One region of the Metabacillus sp. cB07 genome, then DNA from elsewhere that is predicted to be linked to it. Evidence: riboswitches for the same ligand, from Rfam matches in the RefSeq annotation. Region 1 holds a riboswitch; each other region holds the start of a gene.
The links. A riboswitch is a leader RNA that binds a small molecule or an ion and turns the genes downstream of it on or off. The one in region 1 is predicted to bind S-adenosylmethionine.
Positions count from the first base shown of each region.

Region 2: linked by a shared signal. The riboswitch ahead of JOJ89_RS04685 (MetQ/NlpA family ABC transporter substrate-binding protein) and the one ahead of JOJ89_RS01165 (Na+/H+ antiporter NhaC family protein) in region 1 are both predicted to bind S-adenosylmethionine.
Region 3: linked by a shared signal. The riboswitch ahead of JOJ89_RS09095 (YezD family protein) and the one ahead of JOJ89_RS01165 (Na+/H+ antiporter NhaC family protein) in region 1 are both predicted to bind S-adenosylmethionine.

Region 1 covers NZ_CP069296.1:199,027-208,732, forward strand. Annotated here, with positions in the region: gene JOJ89_RS01145 (ABC transporter ATP-binding protein) at 1-274, shown strand, start outside; gene JOJ89_RS01150 (ABC transporter permease) at 271-1,284, shown strand; gene JOJ89_RS01155 (TetR/AcrR family transcriptional regulator) at 1,339-1,995, shown strand; gene JOJ89_RS01160 (CarD family transcriptional regulator) at 2,592-3,068, opposite strand; gene JOJ89_RS01165 (Na+/H+ antiporter NhaC family protein) at 3,326-4,618, opposite strand; SAM riboswitch class I at 4,743-4,853, opposite strand; gene JOJ89_RS01170 (SMI1/KNR4 family protein) at 5,039-5,527, opposite strand; gene JOJ89_RS01175 (TetR/AcrR family transcriptional regulator) at 5,770-6,396, shown strand; gene JOJ89_RS01180 (GNAT family N-acetyltransferase) at 6,393-7,265, shown strand; gene JOJ89_RS01185 (DUF3889 domain-containing protein) at 7,315-7,632, shown strand; gene JOJ89_RS01190 (GntR family transcriptional regulator) at 7,781-8,158, shown strand; gene JOJ89_RS01195 (ABC transporter ATP-binding protein) at 8,148-9,017, shown strand; gene JOJ89_RS01200 (hypothetical protein) at 9,014-9,706, shown strand, end outside.
Region 2 covers NZ_CP069296.1:926,066-935,771, forward strand. Annotated here, with positions in the region: gene JOJ89_RS04670 (phytoene desaturase family protein) at 1-1,243, shown strand, start outside; gene JOJ89_RS04675 (phytoene desaturase family protein) at 1,240-2,715, shown strand; gene JOJ89_RS04680 (phytoene/squalene synthase family protein) at 2,708-3,541, shown strand; SAM riboswitch class I at 3,687-3,793, shown strand; gene JOJ89_RS04685 (MetQ/NlpA family ABC transporter substrate-binding protein) at 3,862-4,677, shown strand; gene JOJ89_RS04690 (protein adenylyltransferase SelO) at 4,805-6,259, shown strand; gene JOJ89_RS04695 (phytoene desaturase family protein) at 6,320-7,798, opposite strand; gene JOJ89_RS04700 (lysophospholipid acyltransferase family protein) at 7,817-8,476, opposite strand; gene JOJ89_RS04705 (carotenoid biosynthesis protein) at 8,469-9,230, opposite strand; gene JOJ89_RS04710 (ammonium transporter) at 9,373-9,706, opposite strand, start outside.
Region 3 covers NZ_CP069296.1:1,812,466-1,822,171, forward strand. Annotated here, with positions in the region: gene JOJ89_RS09075 (dihydroorotate dehydrogenase) at 1-801, shown strand, start outside; gene pyrF (orotidine-5'-phosphate decarboxylase) at 770-1,489, shown strand; gene pyrE (orotate phosphoribosyltransferase) at 1,486-2,118, shown strand; gene JOJ89_RS09090 (hypothetical protein) at 2,153-2,431, opposite strand; SAM riboswitch class I at 2,585-2,690, shown strand; gene JOJ89_RS09095 (YezD family protein) at 2,755-2,898, shown strand; gene JOJ89_RS09100 (phosphoadenylyl-sulfate reductase) at 3,002-3,703, shown strand; gene JOJ89_RS09105 (sulfate permease) at 3,758-4,780, shown strand; gene sat (sulfate adenylyltransferase) at 4,823-5,962, shown strand; gene cysC (adenylyl-sulfate kinase) at 5,979-6,572, shown strand; gene cobA (uroporphyrinogen-III C-methyltransferase) at 6,686-7,459, shown strand; gene JOJ89_RS09125 (sirohydrochlorin chelatase) at 7,461-8,246, shown strand; gene JOJ89_RS09130 (NAD(P)-dependent oxidoreductase) at 8,227-8,790, shown strand; gene JOJ89_RS09135 (hypothetical protein) at 9,017-9,292, shown strand; gene JOJ89_RS09140 (hypothetical protein) at 9,382-9,672, shown strand.

The DNA.
Region 1 (9,706 bases):
TGAACCGCAGGTTTTAGTTCTTGATGAACCGACCGTTGGAATTGATCCGATTCTAAGGCAGTCCATATGGGAGGAGCTCGAGCGGATCAGGCAGTCCGGTACGGCTATTGTCGTGACTACGCATGTGATGGATGAAGCAGAAAAATGCGGCAGAATCGGTTTTGTGAGAGATGGAAAGCTTATTGCAGCGGGTACGCCAGAAGAACTGAAAAGCGAAGCAAAAACGGCGACCATAGAAGGGGCATTTTTAGCATACGGAGGTGAGCGAAAATGAGAGTGATGGCCATTGTGATCAGAATCATTCAGCAGTTTTTCCGCGATAAGCGGACACTTGCGCTTATGCTTGTGGCGCCCCTGTTTATCTTGACGCTGATGCACTTTATTTTTGACAGTGAAGCCTATACACCGAAAATCGGAGTGCATGGAGCTCCTGAACAGCTTGTCGCTGCTTTGGAGAAAAATGGCGCAGAGGTGGAGGAGTTCAGCAAAAATGCAGGCAAAGACTACATCGAAGAGAAAGATCTTGATGCATTTCTTGGTGTTGATCAAGGGAAACAGGAGATATTGGTTGAGGGATCAGATCCAAGCGTCAGTAAGTCTGTACTCGGGCTGATACAAAAAAGCGCACAGCCCGGACAGCAAGGGAAGGCAGACATTTCATACGTGCATGGATCAGAGGAAATGTCTTCTTTTGATTACATTGGTCCGGTTCTAATTGGTGTCTTTATTTTCTTCTTTGTCTTTTTAATTTCAGGTGTTTCGTTTCTGCGCGAACGCACAAGCGGGACACTCGACCGGATTATGGCAACGCCGCTTAAACGCTATGAGCTTGTCCTTGGTTATGTGATAGGGTTTGGTATCTTTACAACCTTTCAGGCGATCCTGATTTCCGCTTTCTCGATCAGTGTTCTGGATATGATGATGGAAGGCTCTTACTTTTACGTGCTTCTCATAACCTTCTTGCTTGCCATGACCTCTTTGACGCTCGGCACGCTCCTTTCTGCGTTTGCCGGCAATGAGCTGCAGATGTTTCAGTTCATTCCGCTGATCATCGTCCCGCAGGTGTTCTTTTCAGGTCTGTTTAAGCTGGAAACGATGGCGGAGTGGCTTCAGGCCGTCAGTTACGCTATGCCTCTGAAATATGGTGCCGATGCTCTGCAGGAAATCATGATCAGGGGAAATGGCTGGGAGCATATTGCGAATGATGTATATGTGCTGCTTGGATTTGCCGTTTTATTTCTTGTTCTGAACATCTTTGCTTTGAAAAAAGTGAGAAGACTGTAGTGACTGCTCATTTTCAGATATAATTAATGTATTGATGAATGAGGAGTTTTTTAAATGAGTGAACACTTTTCCATTGAAGAGCTATTGAGGCTGACCGATGAAGATGTGAAAATGAGCGATAAACAGAAAAAGGTCGTGGAAGCGGCCATTGAAATATTTGCCGATAAAGGATTTGCAGCTGCATCAACAAGTGAAATTGCGAAGAAAGCCGGTGTCGCAGAGGGCACAATCTTCAGGCATTATCAGACGAAAAAGGATCTGCTGTTTGCAATCGTAAAGCCAACGATCACCAAATTTGCAGCTCCGTTTCTCGTGAAGAACTTTATCGGAGAGATTTCTAAGCAAAAGCATGAAGATCCCGAGCAGCTCATGCGATTTATCCTGGAGAACCGGTATGAATTTGTGAAAAAAAATCAGCCTGTCGTAAAAATTCTTCTTCAGGAAGTATTCTTTCACGAAGAATTTAGAGGGGAAATCAGAAAAGTTATTGAAACACACGCCATGGAAAAGCTGAAGGAGCTTATCGTTTTCTTTCAGGAAAAAGGGGAAATGGTTAAAATGCCGCCTGAAACGGTGCTGAGGATGATTGTGACCAGCATTATGGGCTTTTTGTTTGCAAGGTTTATTCTTCTTCCGGATTTGGATTGGGATGATGAGGCGGAAAAAGAATATACCATTCAGTTTCTGCTGTATGGATTAATGAAAAAATAAAAAGAGGCTGGGACAAAACCCTCCTCTGAACTGAAAAAGCCGGTGACATTTTACGAGGAGTAAAATGTCACCGGCTTTTATACTTTTTAAATTAAAATATGAAAATTCACTGCCAACCACTAAGGCAGCAGGGTGAATTCCTGAATAACACAGAAAAAGGTGAATTATTCGAAGCCCAGCCTCTTTTATATTTGACCATATGGTGTTACCAATTCGATTATCTTTTTTACATTAAGAAGAAAAAATCACCATTCAATATTGATTATTTTTTTCTGGAAATAACCGGACTGGATACTATTTTGTATACCTAAAACAATGAAAGCCCTACCTCTCTTTCATCCTTACGGCTCCTTGTCCGCGCCAGTGTGAGTCAGGATTGCAAAAATAACTATTTTATCGAGTTTTTTGATGAAACTTCAAACGTTCGTAAAAGAAATTAAAAAAATAGAAATGGATTAGATTGCAGAAATAACAAAAGAGGTGAATGCTCTAATAGTGAGCTGAAGAAGTGGGCTGTTTTTGAAAAGATTTGCTTTTAATAATAATCACATTCCCGTAAGATTCAGGAAGTTGTAAGACATTATCTATAATCAGCCTTAACAGAAACTATTTATTTGATGATCAGTGATTCCTTTAATGACTCCCAGTTCACTAATCAAAAATTCATGTGCGCTATCCAGCATTTTTTTTTCGCTTGTATTAAGTGCTTTTTCTTTCTTCATACGCATTAAATCACGTATAACTTCAGCACCTTCTTGTATGTTGCCGGTTTTAATTTTGTCCGTGTTCACTTTATACCTTTGTTTCCACGACAGTAATCTATCTGATTCTCCATGCTGAAAAATGTGTATGATGTGCTTTAATGCAAGTATGTCAGTAACTGGGCGTATACGTGAACTCAGTATTTTATCCGTAGGAATCATGACTTGCATATTGCCTATTAACATATTTATGACATAATATTGCTGGTTTTTCCCTGATATTTCCTTATCTTCTATAGCTTTAATGATACCGACTCCGTGCATTGGATAAACAATGTTATCGCCAATTTGAAACAAATAATCCACCTCCATATATGGTAACCTTCTAAAGCTTAACATATAGATTATTTTTTATCAAATTTTTAATGATATCATAAATTTATTTTTGGTGTCAACTACTTTTTCCTTTGAAGATCAAAAAAAGAAAATGCAGCAGGAAACGTGTCGGATTACCAATAAAGGGAAGGTGGATTTTCCTGCGAATATCAAAAAAAGCATACTAATTTCTATGCAAATTAGTATGCTGATTGATATATGATTTACCGTGTTATTTAGGACGCTGTTTTTTCTTACGCTGCTTTTCTTTTAAACCGCGGAAACTGTATCAAAATCGCCACAATACCACATAGAGCAATCAGTACCGGATAAAAGGAGTACGGCAGAATGCTTGTCGGGGAGATGGAAGCAAATTCAGCCGCTGAAAGGATCTGCGCACCGTATGGGATCAGTCCCTGGATGCTGCATGAGAAGATATCGAGAAGACTTGCTGATTTACGTTTATCGATTTCATACTTGTCCGCCATATCTTTGGCAAGAGGGCCCGTTGCAATAATCGAGATTGTGTTGTTTGCCGTTGCAAGGTTCGTAGAGCTGACAAGGCCCGCAATCGCAAATTCTGCCCCTCTTTTAGAAGAAATACGCTTCGTCATGGTTTCAAGAATGAAGTGAATGCCGCCGTTTCGCTTGATCAGCTCTACCATACCGCCAATCAGGAGCGAAAGAATGACAAGCTCAGCCATTCCCATGATGCCGTCTGTTATTTTCTGCAGAAACGCTGTTAGTGTGTAGCTTCCGTCTGCCATTCCAATAACTCCGCCGAGGATAATGCCTCCTGCTAAAACAGCAATGACATTTACTCCAAGCAGTGCTGCTGCAAGAACCCCGATGTATGGAAGCATTTTTACCCAGCTGTACGCTTCAGGTGTAACTGGTGCCTGTCCGCCCAGTGTGATGACGACAAGCACAATGCACGTAATAATGGCTGCGGGCAGCACGATAAAGAAATTTGCTTTGAATTTGTCCCGCATTTCTGTTTGCTGTGTTCGGACAGCTGCAATAGTTGTATCCGAGATGAACGACAAGTTATCTCCGAACATGGCCCCGCCAATAATGGCACCCATTGCAAGAGCCACTGAAATGTCTGCCTCTGTACTTATTCCGACTCCAATCGGAGCAAGAGCGGCAATCGTACCTGTAGAGGTACCCATCGCAAGCGAGATAAACGCGCCGATGATGAACAGCCCTGCAATCAGCAGGCTCTGAGGCAGGAAGGACAGTGCCAGGTTAACCGTCGACTCAACGGCGCCCATTCCTTTTGCCACTTCCGAAAAAGCACCCGCAAGAATAAAGATAAAGACCATGATCATTAAGTCAGGGTGTCCCGCTCCTTTTGAGAAACTCTCCACTTTTGATGTGAAGCTTTCTTTCCGGTTCATGATAAGGGCTGCTGCTGCGGCAACAAGGATTGCCACAAGGATCGGCATTTTATAGAAGTCTCCTGTGATGATGCCCGATCCCACAAATAGTCCGATGAAAATAACGAGGGGCAAAAGTGCCCAGCCGTTAGCTTTTGTCTTCATAATAACCACCTTTCGTTTCTTCCGTAATCATAGTGTTCCGCTCTCTGCAGATAAAAACTGACTGCATAAAAAAAGATCTCTTCTTGATAACAAGAAGAGATCCTATATCCGGAATGGAAATAAGCTCTTCTCATTTTTCAAGCGCATGGCTTGCTGGAATTGGCACAGCACTCACAAGGATTGCGAGTCCGCTGCCGAGGCATCACAGGGCCAGTCCCTCTGCCTCTCTTAATAAGAAGATGATATGTGTGTTTTAAAAAATACCTTTACTACATTAAGGGGTTGCGGTGCAAAAGTCAAATGGCAGATTTAACTCGAGTTAAGATCTAAATTATTTTAATTTTTTGTTAATGATGCAATGTGGAAATAAAGAAGTGGAAAAAGTGCCGATACAATTCCGTATCGGCACTTTTTCTATTTATTTCATTTTAACCAGAATAATTCACCTTCAAATTTAATTAGTTTTTCTATAAACTCTTCAAAGGTCATTTTAAGGTTTTGTGGAGGATTGCTAGTATCAATGTCCTCATACAATAAATAATCTTTTTCCCCTCTTTCAACTTTTTGTTCGTCTATTAAAAAATATCCTACATCTGCGTATCTAATTACACAAAAGTATTTTTCCGGAATTAGATGAGAAATAGAGAGAGTTTCTTGTATTATTTCCTTTAAACTATGGACAAAAATGCCACTCCCCCAATCATCAGTGAATATTCTTCCACCATTATGTAAGGTCAAAAACGTCTTATAGTCATCCGGTAAATCAAATTTAAACTCATTTATTTCTTGTAATGAAGCGGGTTCAAAAAACAAACATTTCTTATCTGCTGCCGTACCATCATTTAAATGAATTCGAAATCTACCATCTCCATCTAGATTCGCTTTCAAAGATTCCAAAGTCTCTATGATCATTTTCCACCTCAAAAAGGTAATATTTATTCCGCCAAGGAGTAACAATTTGTTGATGCATTTCTCTTCGAAGGGCGTATAAATTTATCATATCATTATTTCCTCCTCTTTCCAGCGGTCTTATATGATGCACATTCAAAAGCAGTTTTTACTCGATCTATAATCAAAATTGTTTGAATTTTTCACTGTGTATGGAATAATATGGACTATATAGTCGGTTTTAAAAAAAGAAGGGCGGGCTGCAAATGGCTCCAATTGTATCAGAGGAATATAAGGAGAAGAAGAAGCGGCATATTCTGGACAGCTCTCTGAAGGCATTCGGGGAAAAAGGATTTCAGCTGGCCACCATCGATGACATTGTAGCTGAATCCGGATTGAGCAAAGGAGCCATCTATAACTATTTCAAAAGCAAGGAAGACATTTATCTGCAGCTGATGCAAAGGAAGACGGAAGAGAATATAGCAGGGTTAAAAGAACGTTTCCGTAAAAAGGAAACGGCCGAAGAGAAACTCAGACAGTTCTTCAAAAACTATCTGGAGATCAAGCTTTCACCGGACTGGCAGCGGATGATCGGGGTTCACCTTGAGTTTTGGATTCATTCAGGACGGGATGAAGAGCTGAAACGGGTGATGACCGCACGGTATGAAGAGGTTTACCGGACGCTGCTGATGGAGGTTTTGCAGGAAGGAATTGATCAGCTGGAATTCCGGCCGGATGCGGATCCCGCTATTATCTCGTCATTGGTATGGGGAACAATTGACGGCACCTGCCTTCATTATTCTGTCATCGGAAACGATTATCCGTTCCGGGAACAGATGAAGACACTTGAAGAAATGGTGTTTATGTACGTAAGAAAAGGGGAGAGAGAATGATTACATGTAAACGGCTGTCCCAATGTACACTTCAAGATGCACTGATTGCATGGAACAAGGGGTTTGAAGGCTATGATTTTGATATGACTCTCACACTTGAAGCCTTTCTGAACAGACTTGTATTTGAGAATCTTTCACCCGCGCTGTCCATTGTGGCTTTTGACGGAACCGAACCCGTCGGACTGATCTTAAACGGCGTCAGGTCCATTGACGGCAAAAACGTCTCCTGGAACGGAGGCACCGGAGTTGCCCCTGCATTCCGAAGCAAAGGCGTCGGGAAAAAGATGATGGAAGAAGTCCTGTCCATCTATGAAAAAGAAGGAGTCCACACGGCTACACTTGAAGCACTTTCGCATAATGACCGGGCAATCAAGCTGTACGAGAAGATGGGATATCAGACGGCAGATCAGCTTGTTCACCTCGGATATTCGGCTCCATTGACACTCGATCCGCCCGCTCTAACGCATGATATTCACTGGAAAAAGCCGCATAATTTAGCGGAGCACTCTTTTTGCAGCAGGCTGATTCCATGGCAGGTGCAGTGGCAGAACATTCGTGACGGTGAAGCGCTGCTTGCGGTTGAGAACGGAAAAACGATTGGCTATGCCCTTTCAAAACGCAAATACGACGAGGAAGGAAAGCTTTCCGGGATTCTCCTGTTTCAGTGCGAAGCTCACCCTGAGCATGAAAACAAAGAAGATGTCCTTAAATCTCTGCTGCACGAAGCATTTGCGTTTTCAAATAAAGCTGACGTCAGCAGGACAGCCGTGAATTTCCCGAGAGCTCATTCTGTCTGCGGCATTCTTGAAGACGAGGGATTCATCGTAAAAGCAGAGCAGGTCTTTATGGTAAAAGAGATGACTGCATAAAGTTCAGTCCTCTGCAGACCCTATGAGAAAAAGAAAGCGGGTGCTGCACATGAACCGGATTCTTATTCTTCTGCTCCTTTGTCTTCCGGCCGTTCTTGTTCAGGGACAGACTCAAGCCTCGGCTGAAGCTCACGTTCAGTCGTACGAAGAGTACGGAAGAGTAGCTATGAAAAAAACGATGGAAAAATACCCCGGTGCACAGATCACCGATTATCTTCATGTCGGGAAGAAGACAAAAGGCATCATCTCAACAGAAACCTTCAAGCTTGTTCTTAAGGAGCGGGGCAAAACGTTTGAGATTTTCGTCTATGTGGAGTACAGCGAAAAGACGAAAAAGGTAACGAACGTAACATTCAAAGACGCATAAAAGAAACGGATGGCAAATGCCTCCGTTTCTTTTTTTGCCTATTTATTGAAAAAGTTTACAAATAAGTTTGACAATGATTGCCAATGAGATATATAGTTAATTACATAAGTAACTAACCAATGAACAGACAGGAAGAGGGGTCAGTCACATGAATCCATTTTTAGACACTGACAGGCCGATATTTCAGCAGATTGCAGAACAGGTTGAAGACGATATCATCAATGGCTTAGTGCAGGAAGGAGAAAGGGTGCCGTCAACGAATGAATTTGCAGCGCACTATCAGATCAATCCTGCAACTGCAGCAAAAGGAATTAATCAGCTGGTTGAAAAGGGCATTCTTTTTAAGAAAAGGGGAATTGGGATGTTTGTAGCAGACGGGGCAAAGAGCAAGCTGGTTCATCAGCGCAAGGAGCAGTTTTTTGAAGCCTATATCCTGCCGCTGAAATCCGAGGCGCAAAAGCTGAATATCAGTGTGAGCGATTTGAAAGAAATGCTTGAAAAAGGGGGCGGAGCAAATGAACGTTAGCATCACGGGATTAACAAAAGAATATTGGAAAAAGAAAGCATTGGACGCCATTACAATGCAACTTGAAGGGAATAAAATCTACGGTCTTCTCGGCAGAAATGGAGCAGGCAAAACCACGCTGATGCAAATTCTTGCAGGGCAGGTCATGCCTGATGGCGGCGAGGTTCTGATCGGGGGCCAGAAGCCGTTTGAAAATCAGGCAATTACAGAATCGATCTGCCTTATCAATGAAAGCGAAAATTTTAAAAAGGGAATGAAAATCGGCGACATCTTCAAGTTTGCCGGGTACTTTTACCCGAACTGGAGCCTTGAAACAGCTGAAAAACTCCTTGAGGAATTTTCACTGGATAAGAAAATGAAAGTTAAATCCCTGTCAAAAGGAATGGAGTCTGCGCTCGGAATCACAGTAGGACTCGCAAGCCGCTCTCCTATCACCATCTTCGATGAACCGTATATCGGCCTTGATGCTGCAGCCAGAAGCCGGTTTTATGATCTTCTGCTGGAGGAATATGAGGTCCGGGAAAGAACGTTCATCCTTTCCACACACCTTATCGATGAAGTCAGCAGGCTGCTTGAAGAAGTGCTGATTGTTTCGGACGGAAAGCTTTTGATGCAGAAAAATGCCGATGAGCTTCGCGCGGAATCGTTTATCGTGAACGGCCCAAGATCAGATGTATCCGCATTTACAGCAGGAAAGAATGTCATTCACCGCAAAGCATTCGGCAGCATGGAACAGGCAGTGCTGTATGGAGAGAGTAAATCAGAGGCCCAAAAAGCAGGACTCAAAGTAGAGCATGTGCCTGTGCAGGAATTGATGGTTTACTTGACCGAAAAAACGAAAGGCGGGGTATCAGCATGATCAGACAGTGCCGCGGCATACTGTTGTTTGAAGTATTGGACATCCGGAATTCCCTTACGATCTTCTGGAGTATTCTCATTGCATGTATGGCTTTATCCTACGGAATTCAGTTATCAACCGGAGGCAATTTGACGGTTTCAAGCGGAATGGCGGTTTACATTTTCAGCTCGATTGCCGGTTTCCTGACAGTAAAAGAAACGTATCCGTTCAGCATCAAAATGGGCGCGACAAGACGGAATTATTATGTGACGACAAGCTTGTTCCTGCTGATGCTTGCATTGTTTATGGCTGCTTCCCATACTGTATTAATTATGGTGCTCGAAGCAATGGAAGCTTTTGGACCGGGCGAGCTGAAATTGTTCTATCTTTCGATGATCCTTGAAAGTGAGTTTCCGTATTTGACTAATTTTTATGTGGATACTGCCATTTGCTTCTTTCTTCAGGCCATGTTCTTTGTGCTTGGAAGTATTTTTTACCGCTTTGGCCTCCTTGGCGGATATGCTGCTATCGGTCTTGCTGCCGTCCTTCTCTTTATTCCGGCCGTTCGGGATGAATTTATCGCAGTAATATTCAAATTTGGAGGAGAACAGGCGCTTGCATACCACGGAGGCCTGATGGGGGTTGGAGCACTTCTATTAGTGTTAGGATGGTTTATTCTCATAGGTGCCGCTGCCAAATCAGTAATGACA
Region 2 (9,706 bases), 730 kb from region 1:
TCAGTCCTTAAAAATGACAAAAAATCCGGAAAAAATGGTCGAGAGATTAGAAGAGTTTTCGCCGGGGGACGGCAACGGCTATAACAGGTTCATGAACGATACGCGCAGGAAAATGGCGGCATTGACTCCGATTCTGCAAAGCAAAATGGACCGCTTCAGTCATTACTTGAGCTGGAAGGTCATTAAGGCTCTTCCGCAGCTGACTGTTACGAAATCGCTGTATGATGTTTTATCAGGCTATTTTAAAGACGAAAGAGTCAAATATGCGTTTACGTTTCAGTCTAAATATCTTGGCATGTCCCCATGGGAATGTCCCGGAGCATTTTCAATCCTTTCTTTTATGGAACATGAATACGGAATTTTTCACCCAAGAGGCGGAGTAAACCAGCTGTCAAAAGCAATGGCAGCAGTGCTTAAAGAGCATGGGGGCACGATCCACCTCGGAAAAGGAGTGAAAAAACTGCTGCTCCAAGGCAAGGATGTGAAAGGCGTCATTCTTGAAGACGGAACGACAGCAGCTGCTGATGAAGTCGTCATCAACGGCGATTTCGCCCACGTTATGTCAAATCTCGTTGAACCGGGTACATTAAAGAAATTCTCAAAAGAAAAACTGGAGAAGAAAAAATACTCCTGTTCAACCTTCATGATCTACCTCGGTCTCGATAAAAAATATGATCTGCCTCACCATACAATCGTTTTTTCTGAAGATTATAAGAGAAACGTAGAGGAAATCACGAAAACCCTCAAGCTGTCAGGGGATCCGTCCATCTATATTCAGAATGCGGCTGCAACAGATGATACTCTGGCGCCTGAAGGCAAGTCTGCGCTTTACATACTTGCCCCGGTACCAAACAACTTCAGCAATATTGACTGGGAACAGCATCAGGAAGAGTTCCGGGAACTGGTGTTTGAGACAATTGAACGGAAAACGCAGTTTAAAAACTTGAGAAATCATATTGAAACGGAAAAAATCATTACGCCGAAGAACTGGGAAGAAGACATTCTTGTCTATAAAGGAGCAACCTTTAATTTAGGCCATCAGCTGACACAGATGATGGTGCTCAGACCCCATAACAAATTTGAAGAGCTGAACAACTGCTGGCTTGTCGGAGGAGGAACTCATCCGGGCAGCGGGCTTCCAACCATCCTAGAATCAGCAAGGATCACGACCAATGCCATATTGAACGAAACCAGTCATGCTGTACCAATCAAATCTGAAAAGAAATTGGGGAATGCACTATGAAAATTGCAATAGCGGGCGGCGGCATTGGCGGGCTTATTTCAGCTCTGATGCTCAGGAAAAAAGGATATGAGGTCAGTTTGTTTGAAAAGAGAGACAGACTTGGAGGAAGGCTTGCCTTTACAGAAGAGCAGGGGTACAGGATTGATGAGGGCCCGACAATTGTTCTTTTGCCGGAAATGCTCACATCCATTTTGAATGAAGCAGGAATTAGCCGTGATCAGTACGAATTAATCAATATCAATCCGCTTTATAAACTGCACTTTAAAGACGGGTCTTCGTACACGAAATATAATTCCATTGAACGGCAGATCCAGGAGATAAAGGAGAACTTTCCGGGAAATGAAGAGGGCTTCGTTCAGTTCATGAAAGACATGGAAATCCGCTTCAACCTTGGTAAGGACCAGTTTCTCGAGAAATCCTTTCACGATAAGCGAACGTTCTGGACGCGCAACAACCTGAAAACGCTCGTGCACCTGAAAGCTTATAAATCTGTAAACAACTCGTTAAAAGCCTATTTTCAGGATGAGAGAATCCGGCAGGCCTATTCCCTGCAGACACTTTATATCGGAGGCAATCCGCTTGATTCACCGGCCCTTTATTCGCTCATTTCATTCAGCGAGCATAAGCACGGCATTTATTATCTGAAAGGCGGCTATGCATCCCTAGTTACGGTTCTTGAAAACGCCCTTCTAAATTCTGGCGTAAAGGTGATGAAAAATGCTATTGTTGAAAGAGTAGTAACAAAGGGAGAGCAAGCAGCAGCTCTGATTGTAAACGGAGAAGAAGTCAAGGCGGATGCCTTTGTTTTAAACGGAGACTTTCCAGGCGCATCAAAGATGATTCCAAAGGAGTCAATGCCTGCAAGAAACTATACGGCGTCATCCAGCTGTGTTCTGCTTTACTTCGGACTGGACAAAGTCTACACGGATTCACCTGTGCATCAGTTTTTTATGGGCTCGAATTTTCAGCAGCATATGAAAGAAATCTTTGAAACGAAAGAAGTTCCGTCAGATCCTTCCATCTACGCATTTCATCCTTCTGTAATCGATTCCTCACTTGCACCCGAGGGACACGGCGTTTTATACGCACTTGTGCCGGTGCCATCAGGCAGCTCGATCAACTGGTGGGAACAGGAAGGTTTTGTTGAAAAGGTTATTGATCAGCTTGAAGAAAGAGGATTTCCCGGTCTCAGAAAGTCAATCCAGTGGAAAAAAGTCAGAACACCGGATGACAAAGAAATGGAAGGACTCTTTCAGGGAGGAAGCTTCGGCATCGCTCCGACTTTGTTCCAATCCGGCGTGTTCAGACCGCAGGTTAAACCATCCAAGCTCACAAACGTTTATGCAGCAGGAGCTTCGATCCACCCCGGAGGCGGGATCCCGATCGTTATGCAGGGGGCGAAGCTGATGGTTTCTGCCATCTTATCCGATCATCAAAACAAAGAGAGGGAAGGAGTGAGTCTGAGTGGTTGATTTAAAACAGGCCTATCAGCAATGTGAAGAAGTCATCCGGCATCATTCTAAAACTTTCTATAAAGCTTTTTCGCTTCTGCCTCCTAAAAAAAGAAAAGCAGTGTGGGCTGTATACGCCTTCTGCAGAATCGTCGATGACATCGTAGACGAGGGAGAGAGGCCAAGTGAAGAGTTAATGGAATTCACGGCTGAATTCGACTCTTTTCTAAGAGGGGATTACTCTAAAGATAATTTCATGTGGGTGGCCCTGCACGATACATTCACCAATTACGATATGGATGTGGAAGCCTTCCGGGACATGATTAAAGGCCAGGGAATGGATCTTGTCAAAATCCGCTATCAGTCTATGGAAGAAGTGCTTGATTATTCGTATCACGTTGCAAGCACAGTCGGCCTCATGCTTTTGCCGGTGCTTGCTCCGAAGAAGACAAACGTTCTTCGCGAAGGGGCTATCGCTCTTGGACTCGGCATGCAGCTGACGAACATCCTCAGGGATATCGGAGAAGATCTCGAACGCGGCCGCATTTACGTCCCTGAAGAGGTAATGGCAAAACATAAAATGACCGAATTTGATCTGCAGCAGCAGAAGGTAACCCCTGAATTTATCAGAGTGTGGGAGCATCTTGCCGCAGAAGCGGAAAAGCATTACGATACAGCGATGCTGACTATGCATGAATATCCTTTGCATTCCCGCGCACCTGTGAAAGCTGCCGGACACTTCTACCGTGCAATCCTTAATAAAATCCGCTTGAATGACTACAATGTGTTCGGTGAGCGGAATTTTGTGTCAAGTGAAGAAAAACATGCGATTCTTTCGCAAATCTGATTTTGAACACAGCTCAGCGCTGCACCGTCTTCATCGGGACGGTGCTTTTTGGCAGTCTGTTAATCTCACTATTTTGATTATTCTAAAATAATGATTGACAGAACCCATTACGCAGTATAAGATTACGTTATTCAATTTAATAGCTTGCTTATCAAGAGTGACTGAGGGAACAGGCCCTGCGACGTCCGGCAACCTCCTTAAATGGAACGGTGCTAAATCCTGCAGAATGTCCTTCATTCTGAAAGATAAGTCGTCATACATACGATTCCTCTTTCTGAATGAAGGAGGAATTTTTTTATTCAATCTAGGGGGAAAAAGACATGAAGAAAATGGTGTTGGCATTATTAGTAGCAGGAGCGGGAATCCTGTCTGCGTGCGGCGCAGAAGAAACAAACGGAGAGAAAAAAGAAATTAAAATCGGCGCATCAGCCGGTCCCTACACAGATATGGTGGAACTGGCTATTAAACCCGGTCTTGAAAAAAAGGGATATGAAGTTGAGGTTGTTCAGTTCAACGATTATATTCAGCCCAATAATGCCCTGGGCAATGATGAACTCGATGCCAACCTGTTTCAGCACAAAATTTACATGGAAACATTTGCTGAGCAAAGCAAACTGGAACTTTCGGAAATTATCACAGTGCCGACGGCTCCAATGGGATTGTACTCAGACAAGGTAAAGAAGATTGATGAAGTCAAAGATGGCGCGTCAGTCGCTATTCCGAACGATCCGACGAATGCTGCCAGGGCGCTTCATATTCTGAAGGACGCAGGACTGATTCAGTTAAATGAAGAGGTCAGCCCGCTTCAAGTATCTGAAAAAGATGTGACAGAGAATCCTAAAAAACTGAAGTTCCTTCCGATTGAAGCTGCGCAGCTTCCAAGAGCTGTAGAAGATGCCGACCTATCTGCCGTGCCGGGGAACTTTGCCCTTGCGGCTAAAATGGACCTTGCGGATGCGGTGACTCTGGAGAATATGAATGACGTGCACCGCAATCGTGTTGTGATGAACACAAAAGACGCAGATTCTGAAATCGCCGAAGATATTAGAGCCGTTGTTGAATCAGACGAGTTTGAGAAAGCGATAGACAAAGATTTTAAAGGATTCGGAAAGCCTGAGTGGATGGAAGGGAAATAAATAGAGGAGAATGAAAACAGTCCGTTTTGGGCTGTTTTTTTGCGTCTTTCCTTGAGTATTTCTGCTTCCTCTGAAATAATTGGGTCATAACAAAAGATAACCAACTAAAGAAAGAAAAGGAGACAGGATGAAAAATTCAATCAGCGGATGGAACTTTGACAACAGCTATATGCGTCTTCCGTCACTCTTTTTTGCCAGTCAGAAACCGGCCCCGGCAAGTTCTCCTGAAATTGTGATATTTAATGAAAAACTGGCTGCTTCTCTCGGGCTCAATGCTGACACATTAAAAAAGGATGCGGCCGTTTTTGCAGGAAACCGGATTCCTGATGGTGCAGAGCCGCTTGCACAAGCATACGCAGGTCACCAATTCGGCCATTTTACAATGCTTGGCGACGGCCGTGCGATCCTGATTGGAGAACACCTGACGCCTGATGATAGAAGAATCGATATTCAGCTGAAGGGTGGAGGCAGAACGAAATTCTCCCGGGGAGGTGACGGCCGCGCTGCCCTTGGTCCGATGCTTCGGGAGTACATCATCAGTGAAGCCATGCACGGTCTTGGCATCCCGACGACACGGAGTCTTGCGGTGGTCACAACGGGAGACCCTGTCATCAGGGAATCGTTTTTGCCTGGTGCGGTTCTTACCCGGATCGCTTCTAGCCACATTAGGGTCGGCACCTTCCAGTATGCGGCTAACTGGGGAGGCGTAGAGGATTTGAAGGCCCTTGCCGACTATGCAATCAAGCGGCATGATCCGGAGATTGAAGAAAATGAACACGCCTATCTGTCTTTTTTAAAGAAAGTGATTGACCGGCAGGCTGAACTTATTGCGAAATGGCAGCTTGCAGGATTCATTCACGGTGTCATGAACACCGACAACATGACAATCAGCGGAGAAACCATCGATTACGGACCATGTGCCTTCATGGACGCATATAATCCTGAAACCGTGTTTAGCTCCATAGATGTAAACGGCCGCTATGCATACGGAAACCAGCCTTACATCGGCGGCTGGAATCTTGCAAGGCTGGCTGAATCGCTTTTGCCGCTGCTTCATGAGGATGAGGAAAAGGCGGTTGAGATTGCGCAGGATGCCCTCTCAGGGTACAGTGATTTGTATAAGCAGTACTGGCTTAATGGAATGAGGGACAAGTTGGGCTTGTTTCATCAGGAAGAAGAGGACGAGTCACTCGTTCAGAAATGGCTGAAGATGATGCAGAAGCATCGTGCGGATTACACAAATTCGTTCAGGTCGCTAACGACTGGATCATACGGGGACTCTGCCCTGTTTCAATCAGAGGAGTTTGGAAAGTGGAATCGTCTTTGGCAAGAGAGGCTGGGAAGGCAGCACCAATCAAAAGAGGATTCGCTGCAGTTGATGAAAAACAGCAACCCTGCCGTTATTGCCCGTAATCACCGGGTAGAAGAGGCCCTTGCAGCCGCGGCAGATGGAGATTACAGTGTGACTGAGAGGCTGCTGCGTGTATTGGAAAATCCTTATGCGTACTCCCCGGAACAGGAAGAATACTGCAAGCTTCCTCCAAATGACGATCAGCCTTACAGGACTTATTGCGGGACGTGAGATGATAAAGCGGTGACGAGCTAATAAAAAACTGTTTCCCGTATTCAGGGAAACAGTTTTTTAGCTTCTGTACCTTGAAGCAACAGCCTCTCCGACGTTCAATCCGCTCAGGGTTACCATGGGCGAACCTCCTCCGGGATGGGTGCTGCCGCCGACGAAGGATAGGTTGCGGATGTCTTTTGAAAAATTGGAAGGGCGGAGAAAGGCATCCATTTTTCTGTTGGCTGAAATACCGTAAAGAGCTCCGCGGTATGCTCCAAACGTGTCTGCGATTTCAAGGGGAGTTATGACCCTTTCACAGGCTAGTTGACTCCTGATCTCGAGTCCTTTTGCCTCCAGAATACCATAAATCCGTTCCTTGTAGGCTTCTGCATCGGCAGCAAGCTCGCCCTCTCTTGTAAGAGCGGGGGCATTGACCAAGATGAACAAATTATCTCCTGACGGGGATACGCTTTTGTCCGTATACGAGGAATTGCTGATATAGATGGTCGGTTCGCTGCTGTAGCGATGCTCAGAAAACAGATCACTAAATTCCTCTTTATAATCCTTGGAGAAATAGACATTATGGTGCAGGAGCTCCCCATGTCTTTTTTTCAGGCCGGCCAAAATGACAAATGCAGAGATGGACGGCTGGTAGCTGTCGCGCTTTGAAGCTTTAAATCCCGGACGGTGCTGCTCGTCAACAAGTTCAGGATAAGCCTGAAGCAGGTCGGCATTCATGATGACTTCATCCGCTTGAAAAGATTGTCCGTCTTCAAGCAGAACAGATGATACCTTCTTATTTTTCACTTCGAGCCTGCTTACCTTCGCCCCAAAATGAAACCGCACGCCGAGTGTTTCTGCGGCTGCTTTAAATCCTTCTGCAATTTTCACATTCCCGCCTTCTGCGTAAAAAACGCCCTGGACAAGCTCAAGATAAGCGATCATTGAAAAAGTGGCAGGAGAGATATACGGGGAGGAGCCGATGTATGTCGCATACCGGTCAAACGCCTTTATCAGCTCAGGGTTTTTAAAATATCGGCTGAAAAAGTGATGCATGGACTCGAGCGGACGGACTTTTAGAAGCGCGGTTCCAAGTGAAGGTGAGAGGTAGTCTGCAAACGACTGAAACATTTTTGGGAAAAAGTGCGTTTCAGACAGTTTGTACAATCTTGTAATTTCTTTTAGAAATTCATCATAATGCTGTGCGGCAAACGGATCGATTTTCTCCAGCTGCTCTTTCATGGATGCGGAATTGCTTGTGAAATCAAAGACCGTTCCATCGCTAAATACGTTGCGCGTATGAACATCAAGCTTTTTCATGTTCAGAACGTCACTCATCCTCATGCCTGCCTTTGAAAATACGCGGTCAAAAACCTGAGGCATGGTAATCGTATTTGGACCAAAGTCAAAATGATAGTCTAAAAGGGAAACAGGCATCAGCTTTCCGCCTGCATGCCTGTTTTTCTCCACGACATCCACCTGAAAGCCTTCGCTTGCAAGAGTAATGGCCGCTGACAGCCCTCCAAGACCGGCTCCGATGACGACTGCTTTTTTCATAGGGAAACGTCCTTTCTTCTATAACACATTCTCAAACCCGCTGACGTTCTTTTCAATGACCTGCTGTCTAAGGGAATCGAGTTCTTTTGTAAACAGCTCTTCAAAACAACTGTTCTTTTCTTTACGGGATGTCCCTTTAAGTTCTTTGTATCTTATGGGAGGACAGATCCGGACGAAAAGATCCTGCTTTTTCCGGTCTCCAAAGGAATAGTAAAAGATGACGGGAAGAACCGGTACGTTAGGGTGTTTCTCAAGCAATGAAATAGCCCCGGGCAAAAAGCCGAGAGGGCGCTTCTCAAGATGCATTTCATCCCCCTGCGGGAAAAGACAGACGGACTTGCCCTCATCCAGTTTTCTGCCGGCATACTGAAGAGAAAGCACAATGTCTTTCGGTTTCCCTCGGTTAACAGAAAACGCGCCGAGCTTTTTAAAAAAAGGAAATTCTTTAAGGCCTTTTTCGTGCATCATGATGTAAATATCGTGTTTTATTTTTACCTGGTTGCAGTGTAAAAGAAGAAGACCGTCCCACCACGAACTGTGATTCATGCAGATAATAGCCTGATCCGGCAGCTCGGCGGGACCATCGAGGTAGATCCCGTTAAAATGGCGCTTAAACAGCTGCCTGTTATAAAGGGAAAACAACTTTTCAAAGTAAGGCTTTTTGGCTGCTTCAATCATGAGGGAGCCTCTTTAAAGAATAATAGTAAACCGCAAGCGATGCAGCAGTCAGCACAAGGGTGACCGAAACGGCAAGCCACAGTTTGCTGATCAGCGCCAATAGGATGAACATGGCCTGCATCAGAATAAAAACAAGGACCATCCGGCTGTGCCAGATGCCGCTTACGTTCATTTCACTATGTACAAGAAAGTAGATGACAGCATGCAGAATGAAGGCGACAATAAACCATCCTGCAAAATTGGAAAAGGGAATGTTGTAGTAAAAACTTTCTGCCTGCCATACCCAGTACTCTTTAACCTCGTAGGCGACAGGATCAATGATCAGATCCATCAGAACCGCAAGCAAAGAGCCTGTAAGAACATAAATCAGCACATTCTTCTTATAGGCGATCACTTTGGCAAGTGCATGTGACGAGGCGATCACCATCAGCCATGCAAATCCGATTGCGATGGGAACGCCGATCAGTTTAGGGCCGAAATCCTGCGTGTAGTAGTAGTCACCAAACAATATACCGTACTCAACGCCGAGGTGCTCTGCAAAAATGGAGAAAAAGACGATGATTGCAGAAATGGAAAGTCCTTTTGAAGTTCCGTATGAACGAACAAAATAAATGCCTCCGATCAAGCCTGCAGCTATCAGGAACACCACATTTGCCCATTCAAGGGCGGGAGGAAGGATATCAAAGCTTAAAAGAACTACACCGCACGCATACCAGAAAAGGAAAAAATAATAGATGGACTGATCAATTTTCATTTGTGCACCTCTCTCTCTACTCTGATTATAAGAAACCGCAGGAGGATGCACAAGGAAACGCGCTCTGGCCGTGGGCAGGGGGGGCTGAACAGATTTTTCTGCACAAAAAAAGAGCGGCATCACACCGCTCTAAACCACTCTGTTAAGCTGTTGTTTTTTTCTCAGGTTTGCCTTCTTCTAAAGAAGCGAATGATTCAGGATAGCCGTAGCTGCCGTGCTCACTTATATCAAGACCGATCATTTCTTCTTCTTCTGTCACACGGATTGTGCCCATGGCCTTTTTCATCACAATCAGGATGACGTAAGACACGATGAACGCATACGCGGCACATGAGAGAATGCCGATGGCCTGAACGCCTAGCTGTGTAAGGCCTCCGCCGTAGAACAGTCCCGCAAGTCCTCCGTTTCGCTCAGCAAGCTCCGGAGTAGCGAAGAAACCGGTGGATAGTGTACCCCAAACGCCTGCCGCACCGTGA
Region 3 (9,706 bases), 1.6 Mb from region 1:
ACAGCCGAACCGCGGTTTGGAAATCCTACGCCGAGGGTGGCTGAAACAGAAGCGGGCATGCTCAATGCAATTGGCCTGCAAAACCCGGGACAAAATGGAATCCTTGAAAATGAGCTTCCCTGGCTTGAGTCATTCGATGTGCCGGTTCTTGCAAATGTGGCGGGCTCAGCAGAGGAAGATTATGTCGAAGTTGCAAGAGAAATCAGCAAGGCGAAAAATGTCCACGCGCTTGAACTGAACATTTCCTGTCCGAATGTTAAAACCGGAGGAATTGCATTCGGTACAAACCCTGAGATGGCAGCTTCCCTTACGCGCGCAGTAAAAGCTGTGTCAGAGGTGCCTGTTTATGTCAAGCTGTCACCGAACGTCAGCAATATCACTGAAATTGCCAAAGCCATCGAAGCGGCTGGAGCAGATGGATTAACGATGATCAACACGCTAATCGGAATGAGGCTGGATTTGAAAACAGGAAAGCCGGTTCTTGCAAACCGCACAGGCGGCTTATCCGGCCCAGCGATCAAACCGGTAGCCATCCGCATGATTCATGAAGTCAGCCAGGCTGTATCTATTCCGATTATCGGCATGGGCGGTGTTCAGACAGCAGAGGACGTTCTTGAATTCATGTACGCTGGAGCAAGCGCCGTAGCCGTAGGAACAGCCAACTTTGTGAATCCGTTTGTCTGCCCTGAAATCATTGAAGAACTGCCTCATGTACTTAAAAAGTACGGGTTTGACCACATTACAGAATGCATCGGAAGGAGCTATAAGCATGAACGAGAGACCGCTGATTATCGCGCTTGATTTTAAGGATGCTTCGGAAACAGGAGAATTCCTAAAAAAGATGTCCGGACAGAAGCTGTATGTAAAAGTAGGCATGGAGCTCTTTTACCGGGAAGGTCCTGCAATCATAGATCAGCTGAAATCAGACGGACATGAGATTTTCCTTGATCTTAAGCTCCATGATATTCCGGAAACAGTGAAAAAAGCGATGAGGGGTCTTGCCGGACTCGGAGTCAATCTTGTCAATGTGCATGCTGCCGGCGGCAGTGCCATGATGGAATCTGCAATGGAAGGTCTTGAGGCCGGAACACCTGCAGGGTCCAAGCGTCCCGCCTGCATTGCTGTCACTCAGCTGACAAGCACATCGCAAGAGATGCTGAAGAACGAATTGCTGATCAGCAAAAGCCTTGATGATACGGTGCTAAGCTACGCTAAGCTTGCGGCGAAAAGCGGCCTTGACGGTATTGTCTGCTCTTCTCTGGAGGTGCCCCGCATCTACAGCGAGCTTCCAGCCTCGTTTATGACCGTAACACCCGGCATACGCATGAGCGGAGATGCAGTAAATGACCAGGTCAGGGTGGCAACTCCTGAAAAAGCGAGAGAGCTTGGGTCAACCGGAATTGTGGTCGGACGGAGCATCACCAAAGCACCGGATCCGCTTGCCGCCTATACTGAAATGAAAAACGCCTGGGAGGGACTGCCTGTATGAACCATCAAATTGCCGAACAACTGCTGACAATCGAAGCTGTATTCCTTAGCCCGAATGATCCGTTTACCTGGTCAAGCGGGCTCAAATCACCGATCTACTGTGATAACCGCCTCACGCTTTCTTATCCGGAAGTAAGAAAAAACATTGCAGAAGGTCTGTCCGCTCTGATCAGAGAGCATTATCCCCAAGCTGAAATGATAGCAGGCACGGCTACTGCAGGAATTCCTCATGCTGCATGGGTAAGTGATCTTCTGAATCTGCCGATGTCCTATGTGAGAAGCAAGCCAAAGGGTCACGGAAAGGGCAATCAGATTGAAGGAAAGATCCGGGAAGGACAGAAAGTGGTAGTAGTGGAGGATTTGATTTCAACCGGAGGAAGCGTCATCACGGCCGTTAAAGCTCTGAGAGAAGCCGGATGCGAAGTGATCGGCGCTGTATCCATTTTCACATATGAACTGCAAAAAGGGACAGAGATGCTTGAGGAAGAAGGCATTCATTCCGTATCACTGACGGACTATTCATCTCTGATTGAAACAGCTCTGAAAAAAGGCTCCATTCAAAAAGAAGACTTAGCCAAGCTGAAGAAATGGCGTGAAAATCCCTCTTCAGAAGAATGGCTGAACGTATAAAGAGAAAAGGCATCAGGAAGAGCTGATGCCTTTTTTATTTCCATATCAGCATGCTGCCGGAAAAAGCCAGTGTGCTGATCAGCAAAAAGCCAATTCTGAATCCTTTTTTCTGCCAGGGTGCAGGCAGCCATTTCCCGCTGAGTTTAAATCCCGCAAAACCGATCACCCCGAAACACTTCATCACTCCTCGTTCCTCTTTCATTTTTTCAAAAATGGCTGGGTCATCAATCTCCATTGCCGCATAAGCTAATGAAAATCCGCCTAAAGCATAAAAAAAGACAGCTGCACTTAATAAATGAAAAATAACTCCCACCTCCCGGACGAACTTTAGTACACCTTATTCAAACCCTGTTAATCTAGCACTTTTTTATAATTAGTTCTAAAAAAAGAGATGTTTTTTAATTCCGATAGAAAAACTATGATTGACATAGTCTTCAATTGTGATAAAATTTAGAAAAATATAATAAACTTATCCAGAGAGGCGGAGGGAACTGGCCCGGTGAAGCCCGGCAACCTGCATGCGTGCAAGGTGCTACATCCAGCAAAATGAAACCCATTTTGGAAGATAAGGTTGATGCCTGAACAGTCTTTCAAACCGGAAGGCTTTTTTTAATGGGTAAGAAACGGGGGACCACTGTGGGTACTGATCAACAACTTGACGCGGTCATCGACAGGCTTAAGGAAATGCTGAACACAATGAGCTATGGTTCTGTGACATTGATCGTTCAGGACGGAAAAGTGATTCAGCTTGAGAAAAATGAAAAAATCAGAATGAAATGAGGATGCTGACCGGACAAACCGGAGGCGTTTTGACAAAAGCGGGCTCCTGTCCTGATGGTAAAAGCTTTTTGTGCGGGACCTGAAAAGTGAGGAGAAGATCAGCATGCTGACATACAAAACATGGCATGAGCAAGAACAGACTTTTGAAACAGACGACGGGTACAGCGGCGCATTGAATGTGCTGAAGTGGGCTTACGGCCATTACGGCGAAGAGATTGTCTATGCCTGCAGCTTTGGCATTGAGGGCATGGTTCTCATTGACCTGATTTCAAAAGTAAAACCGGATGCGTCGATTGTGTTTCTTGATACAGATGTTCATTTCAAGGAAACATATGAAACCATTGAACGTGTAAAAGAAAAGTATCCCAAGCTCCGAATCACGATGAAAAAACCTGCCCTTACCCTTGCAGAACAAGCTGAACAGCATGGAGATAAGCTGTGGGAAACAAATCCGAATCAATGCTGTGCAATCAGAAAGCTTCAGCCGCTGAATGAAACACTCTCTCAGTCAGAAGCGTGGATTTCAGGGCTTCGGAGAGAGCAGTCTGAAACAAGGAAACATGTGCAATTTATCAATAAAGACGACAAGTTTCAGTCGGTAAAAGTCTGTCCTCTCATTCACTGGACGTGGAAAGATGTCTGGCGCTATGTTCATAAAAATGACCTCCCTTATAATCCGCTCCATGATCAGGGATATCCTAGCATCGGCTGTTTCCACTGCACGCAGCCTGCGTTCAGTGCAGATGATCTGCGCTCAGGCAGATGGAGCGGCCAGGGCAAAACAGAATGCGGCCTGCATGGATAAGGAGGGATTGCCGTGCTTGAACTGGGTGCGCTTGCCATCAGTCTCTTTTTCGCCATGAATATTGGAGCGAGCGGGGCCGCTGCTTCCATGGGAGTAGCTTACGGTTCCGGTGCAGTTCCGAAAGCCCGGCATGCCCTATTTATATGCGCCATCGGTGTTTTTGCAGGCGCGTATCTTGGCGGGGGAGAGGTTGTTAAGACAATAAGTGCCGGAATTATTCCGCAGGATATCATTGATGTGAAAGTTGTTCTGATCATTATTTTGTCTGCGACAAGCTCGCTGTTTCTTGCAAACCTGCTGGGAATCCCGCTTTCAACAAGCGAGGTGACGGTTGGAGCCGTTGTGGGAGTGGGAATTGCCTATCAGATCCTATTTATTAAATCACTGATGATTATCATGATGTTCTGGGTGATTGTTCCTGTCGCAGCTTTCGGAATTGCCTGGCTGTTCGGCAAAGGGCTTTATAAAGTGCAGCATAAACCGTTCTTTAAAGACCGTCCGCTCCTTACAGGCATCCTGATACTGGCCGGATTTTTCGAGGCTTTCTCAGCTGGAATGAACAATGTGGCAAACGCAGTGGGGCCGCTTGTCGGGGCCGGCCTGATTTCGGTGCCGGACGGGACCCTGCTCGGAGGAGCATTTGTTGCTCTTGGAGCGATTTTTCTCGGCAAAAAAGTGCTTGAAACAAACGGTAAGAAAATTACCCGGTATTCAAAGCCTGAAGGCATTCTGATTTCCGGTACAGGAGCAGGACTTGTGATTGCCAGTTCCATTTTCGGACTTCCCGTCCCTCTGACTCAGGTGACCTCATCAGCTATTATCGGACTTGGAATGGCGAAAAGCGGAAGCGAGATTCTTCAAAAGCACATTGTGAAGAAAATCATCCGAATCTGGATTGTTTCACCGCTGTTTTCACTTGCCATATCGTATATGCTTGTCAAACTGTTTTTGGAAAAGGATATGTACTCCCTTATCGTTCTTCTGAGTGTCATGCTGGCAACCCTAGGTGCACTGAGCCTGATGAAGGCGATAAAGGATGAAAAGCGTGCCGTGCATGAAGAAGGCGGAGGCATTTAACGTTAAAACCAATTAAAAAGGTCAGTTTAGGAGGAAAAATAAATGAGTTTACATCCGCATGGTGGAGTATTAGTTGATGTATACAATCCTGAAGTCACTGCACATGAAATCGATCAGGTGATCGAAATCGATGCAATGGCTCTCAGCGATCTGGAATTGATCGGAATCGGAGCCTACAGCCCGCTTACGGGTTTTTTAACACAAGAGGATTATGAAAGTGTAGTCAGCAGCATGAGACTTGCAGACGGCACGGTCTGGAGCATTCCGATCACGCTTCCGGTTTCAAGAGAAACAGCAGCGTCGCTGAAGACAGGAGAAAAAGCAAAGCTTCAGTATGGCGGCGAAGTGTATGGGCTGATTGAAATCGAAGATCTCTATGAGCCGGATAAAACGAATGAAGCGATCAATGTTTACGGAACAGCGGATCTCGCCCATCCCGGAGTGAAAAAACTGCATGAAAGAGAAGACATCTATGCAGGAGGCAAAATCACTCTGATCAAGCGTCCCGATAAGCCGTTTAAAGAATATACGTTTGATCCATCAGAAACAAGAGCGATTTTTAAAAGCAAAGATTGGAAAACCGTAGTCGGCTTCCAGACAAGAAATCCTGTGCACAGAGCACATGAATACATCCAGAAAGCTGCCCTTAAAACAGTTGACGGATTGTTTCTGAATCCTCTTGTCGGCGAAACGAAATCTGATGATATTTCAGCAGAAATCCGCATGGAGAGCTATGAAGTATTGCTTAAAAACTACTATCCGGAAGAACGAGTGGAGCTTGGCGTTTTCCCTGCTGCGATGAGATATGCAGGACCAAGAGAAGCGATTTTCCACGCGCTTGTCCGCAAAAATTATGGATGCACTCATTTTATTGTCGGAAGAGATCATGCAGGCGTCGGTGATTATTACGGCACATATGATGCTCAGAAGATATTTGACCAATTTGAAGAAGCGGAGCTTGGCATTAAGCCGATGAAATTCGACCACAGCTTCTACTGCAGCAAATGCGAAAGTATGGCTACAACGAAAACGTGCCCTCATGACAGCGCAGATCACGTCATTCTCTCAGGCACAAAGGTCAGACAGATGCTGAGAAACGGCGAAGTGCCGCCAAGCACATTCAGCAGGCCTGAAGTGATTGAAGTATTGATCAGCGGACTAAAAAAAGAAGTCGTTTCGTAAGAAGGGAGAAACAATGATGAGCAGCAATATCGTATGGCATCAAGCATCTATCGCAAAAGAAGAACGGCATAATAAAAATAAGCATCAAAGCTTTATCCTCTGGTTTACAGGGCTGTCTGCTTCAGGCAAGTCTTCTGTCGCAAACGCATTTGCACGGACATTGTTCGACCGCGGCGCCCAGTCATTTGTGCTGGATGGAGACAACGTGAGACATGGACTGAACAGTGATCTTGGCTTCGGTGAAGAAGACCGCAAAGAAAACATCCGCCGGATCGGCGAGGTTTCAAAGCTGTTTGTGGAAAGCGGGCAGATTGTCCTGACGGCGTTTATTTCACCCTACCGCGCTGACCGAGATCTTGTCAGATCGCTTGTCGGAGAGAATGAATTTCTTGAGGTCTATGTGAAATGTTCTGTTGAAGAATGCGAGAAGCGTGATCCTAAAGGTCTTTATAAAAAAGCGAGAAATGAAGAGATTAAGAACTTTACGGGAATCAGCGCCCCGTACGAGGAACCTCTTCATCCCGAAATCATTATGGACACCGAAAAGCACTCAGTAGAAGAGTGTGTCAAACAGCTGACAAAAGCTTTGATTGAAAGAGGCTTGATTTAACAAAAATATTCTAAAAAATGCTCCGTTTTCCTGATATAGTAGACTGTAAGAATCACTACATCACACGCCGAACGCAGCGAGGCAGTTTTCATATAAGTAAGGAGAGTCTATCAATGGGGAATGTTTATTTAGTAGGTGCAGGACCTGGTGATCCTGAACTGATCACGTTAAAGGCTGTTAAATGCATTCAAAAGGCCGATGTCATTTTATATGACCGACTTGTGAACAAAGAATTGCTTTCCTATGCAAAAGAAGGTGCAGACCTTATTTACTGCGGAAAGCTGCCAGATTATCACTTAATGAAGCAGGAAACAATCAATCATTTTCTTGTCCGCTACGCTAAAAGCGGAAAAACCGTCACCCGTCTGAAAGGCGGAGATCCGTTTGTGTTCGGCCGGGGTGCAGAAGAAGCGGAAGCCCTTGTCAAACACGGCATCCCGTTTGAAATTGTACCCGGCATCACATCGGGAATAGCTGCTGCTGCATATGCAGGGATTCCCGTCACACACCGTGATGTGAGCGCAAGCGTTGCCTTCGTTGCAGGGCACCATAAAAATGATGAAAAAGAAGAGCAAAAATGGGCAAGTCTTGCAAAAGGGATTGATACACTTGCAATTTATATGGGAGTGGGGAATCTGCCCTATATTCAGGAGCAGCTGCTGAAAAACGGAAAGTCCAAAGATACCCCTGCTGCGCTTGTTCACTGGGGAACGACTGACGTTCAGAAGACTGTAACCGGAACGCTTGAAACGATTGCAGAGATTGCCAGAACTGAAAAAATCACGAACCCCAGCATGATCATCATCGGAGAAGTTGTCCGCTACCGCGAAAAAATCAGCTGGTTTGAGGAAAAAGCCTCTAAAGCTGCCATCAGCGGGGTGCTTTAGGATGAAACAGGCTGTTCTATATGTCTGCCACGGCAGCCGGATCAGACAGGCCTGTGATGAGGCTGTCTCCTTTATCAGGCGGATCCAGCCGCACATCGAAGCGGATATTCAGGAAATTTGCTTTCTTGAACTGGCCGAGCCCTCGATTGAAGAAGGATTCGCTGCATGCGTCAGAAAAGGGGCTGAAAAAATCGCGGTAGTGCCCCTGCTTTTGCTGACGGCCGCTCATGCGAAAGAGGATATACCAAAAGAAGTGAAAGAAGCCGCATCGCTTTTCCCGCATGTTGAGGTAACGTACGGAAAACCAATCGGCGTTCATGAAAAACTGGCTGAGAGTGTGCTCAAGCGAGTAACGGAACAGGGAAATCCGGGTCCCGGATCGCTCATCGTCATTGTCGGCAGAGGAAGCTCAGATCCGGATGTGGCAAGAGATTTAAAGGAAATCAGCCTGCTTGTAAAAGACCGTGCAGGCGGGAGCGAAGTGGACATAGCCTTCGTGACAGCAGCAAAACCGAGTCTTGATGATATGCTTGAAAGGGTTGCAGGCATGAGTGACAAACGGATATTTCTTGTCCCTTATCTGCTGTTTACAGGTCTTGTCATGAGAGAGGTTATGAGAAAGGCTTTGTCTGTTCCCCATAAGGATTTAACGGTATGCAGATACCTTGGATACGACAGCGGGGTTGAGGAAGTCTTTACTGAGCGCGTGCAGGAAGCCGTTTCAAACCGGGACGGTGCATTTGACTTTATATATGAGGGAAAAACGCATGCTTCCATTAATGATTGATGTGAAAAACCGGCCAGTCGTCATCATAGGCGGGGGGAAAATCGCATGCCGAAGACTTGCCGTTTTTCTTGAGCAGGGAGCAGCTGTCACAGTTGTAAGCCCTGAGGCTGCTACGGAAATTCAGGAGCTTCACCATGCCGGCATCATTACGTGGAAGCAAAAAGAGGTTCAAAAAGAAGATCTCTCGGATGCGTTCTTAATCATAGCAGCTGCCGGAAGCAGGGAAGTAAATGCCTGGGCTGCAGAAGCGGCAGGAAAACACCAGCTTGTAAACATTGCGGGTGAAGCCGGCCTTGGAAATGTACAAGTTCCCTCTATCAAAAAAAGAGGCAGGCTTACCCTGTCGGTTTCAACAGACAGCGCAAGCCCAGCTATAGCCAAAGAAATAGCCAATCATTTTGCCGGACAGCTGAACGACCCATTCATCAGCAAACTGAACGAACTGCATGAACAGCGGAAACACATTCACGCATCTGATCTGAGCAATGAAGAAAAAAAGAAACTCCTAAAAAAGCTGGCAGATGACTGCATGGAACTTTTATAAAAAAGCATCCTATCTAAGATTAACGGTTTCGGTTCAGAAGGTGCTAAACAGGAAATTGCAAAGTCATTCGCACACCATTCAACAATTAGAATGGTGTGCTTTTTCATTTATATCAATTAAACAGAATATTGGACAATTATGGTAAAATGGGAATATCAGTTATTTCGTTTAAGGGCAGGATTGTTTGATAGGCACTTGAGATGAATTTGAATAAGGAGGATATAAAATGAACGCGATTAATCGTTGGATTGTTTTCACTTTTCTTGCTTTCATTACAGTTTTAATGGTCAACAAAGGAATAGATTTATGGTCTCTTGGATCAAATGTGGATGGCGATGGCATTGGAGTACACTTCTTAGGATTAGAAATAAATGACCGAGTACCAGAAGCGAATATCCCTACATATGCAATGGGTTTCTTTGTTGCAAGTTTTATTACTTTGTTAATTGCCTTTGCATTTGTTGGAAAAACTTTATTGAAAAGTAACACACCAGCACGTTAATTTTTGATAGATATTCAACTAAAGGGGCGAATGCAGCAGGCGATTGTGGACAGTTAGGTATGTAGAGAATGTTATTAACTGTGAAGGAGATGTCTCAGCTGACCAAATCAAGAGGGTTTGTTAGGAATTTATTATTTGGACTAGCAAAAAAACGTAATATAGGATTTACAACCTTTGCCCCTTTAAGACTGGCTCCTGAATATACAAGCATTGATTTAGCAAATAAACAAATAACTGGTGTAGTTAAATATAATAACAAGGTTTATCTAACAGTAAAGGTTGATGTTGAACTGGATGAAACAATCGTCAAAGGAAGCCTTAGAGGTATCTCGCATTTAACAAAACCTTTTAAAAAAAGTCATTACATAGAAATAATTTAATCTGACGCAGAAAATTTCATTAGAAATGAAAAAG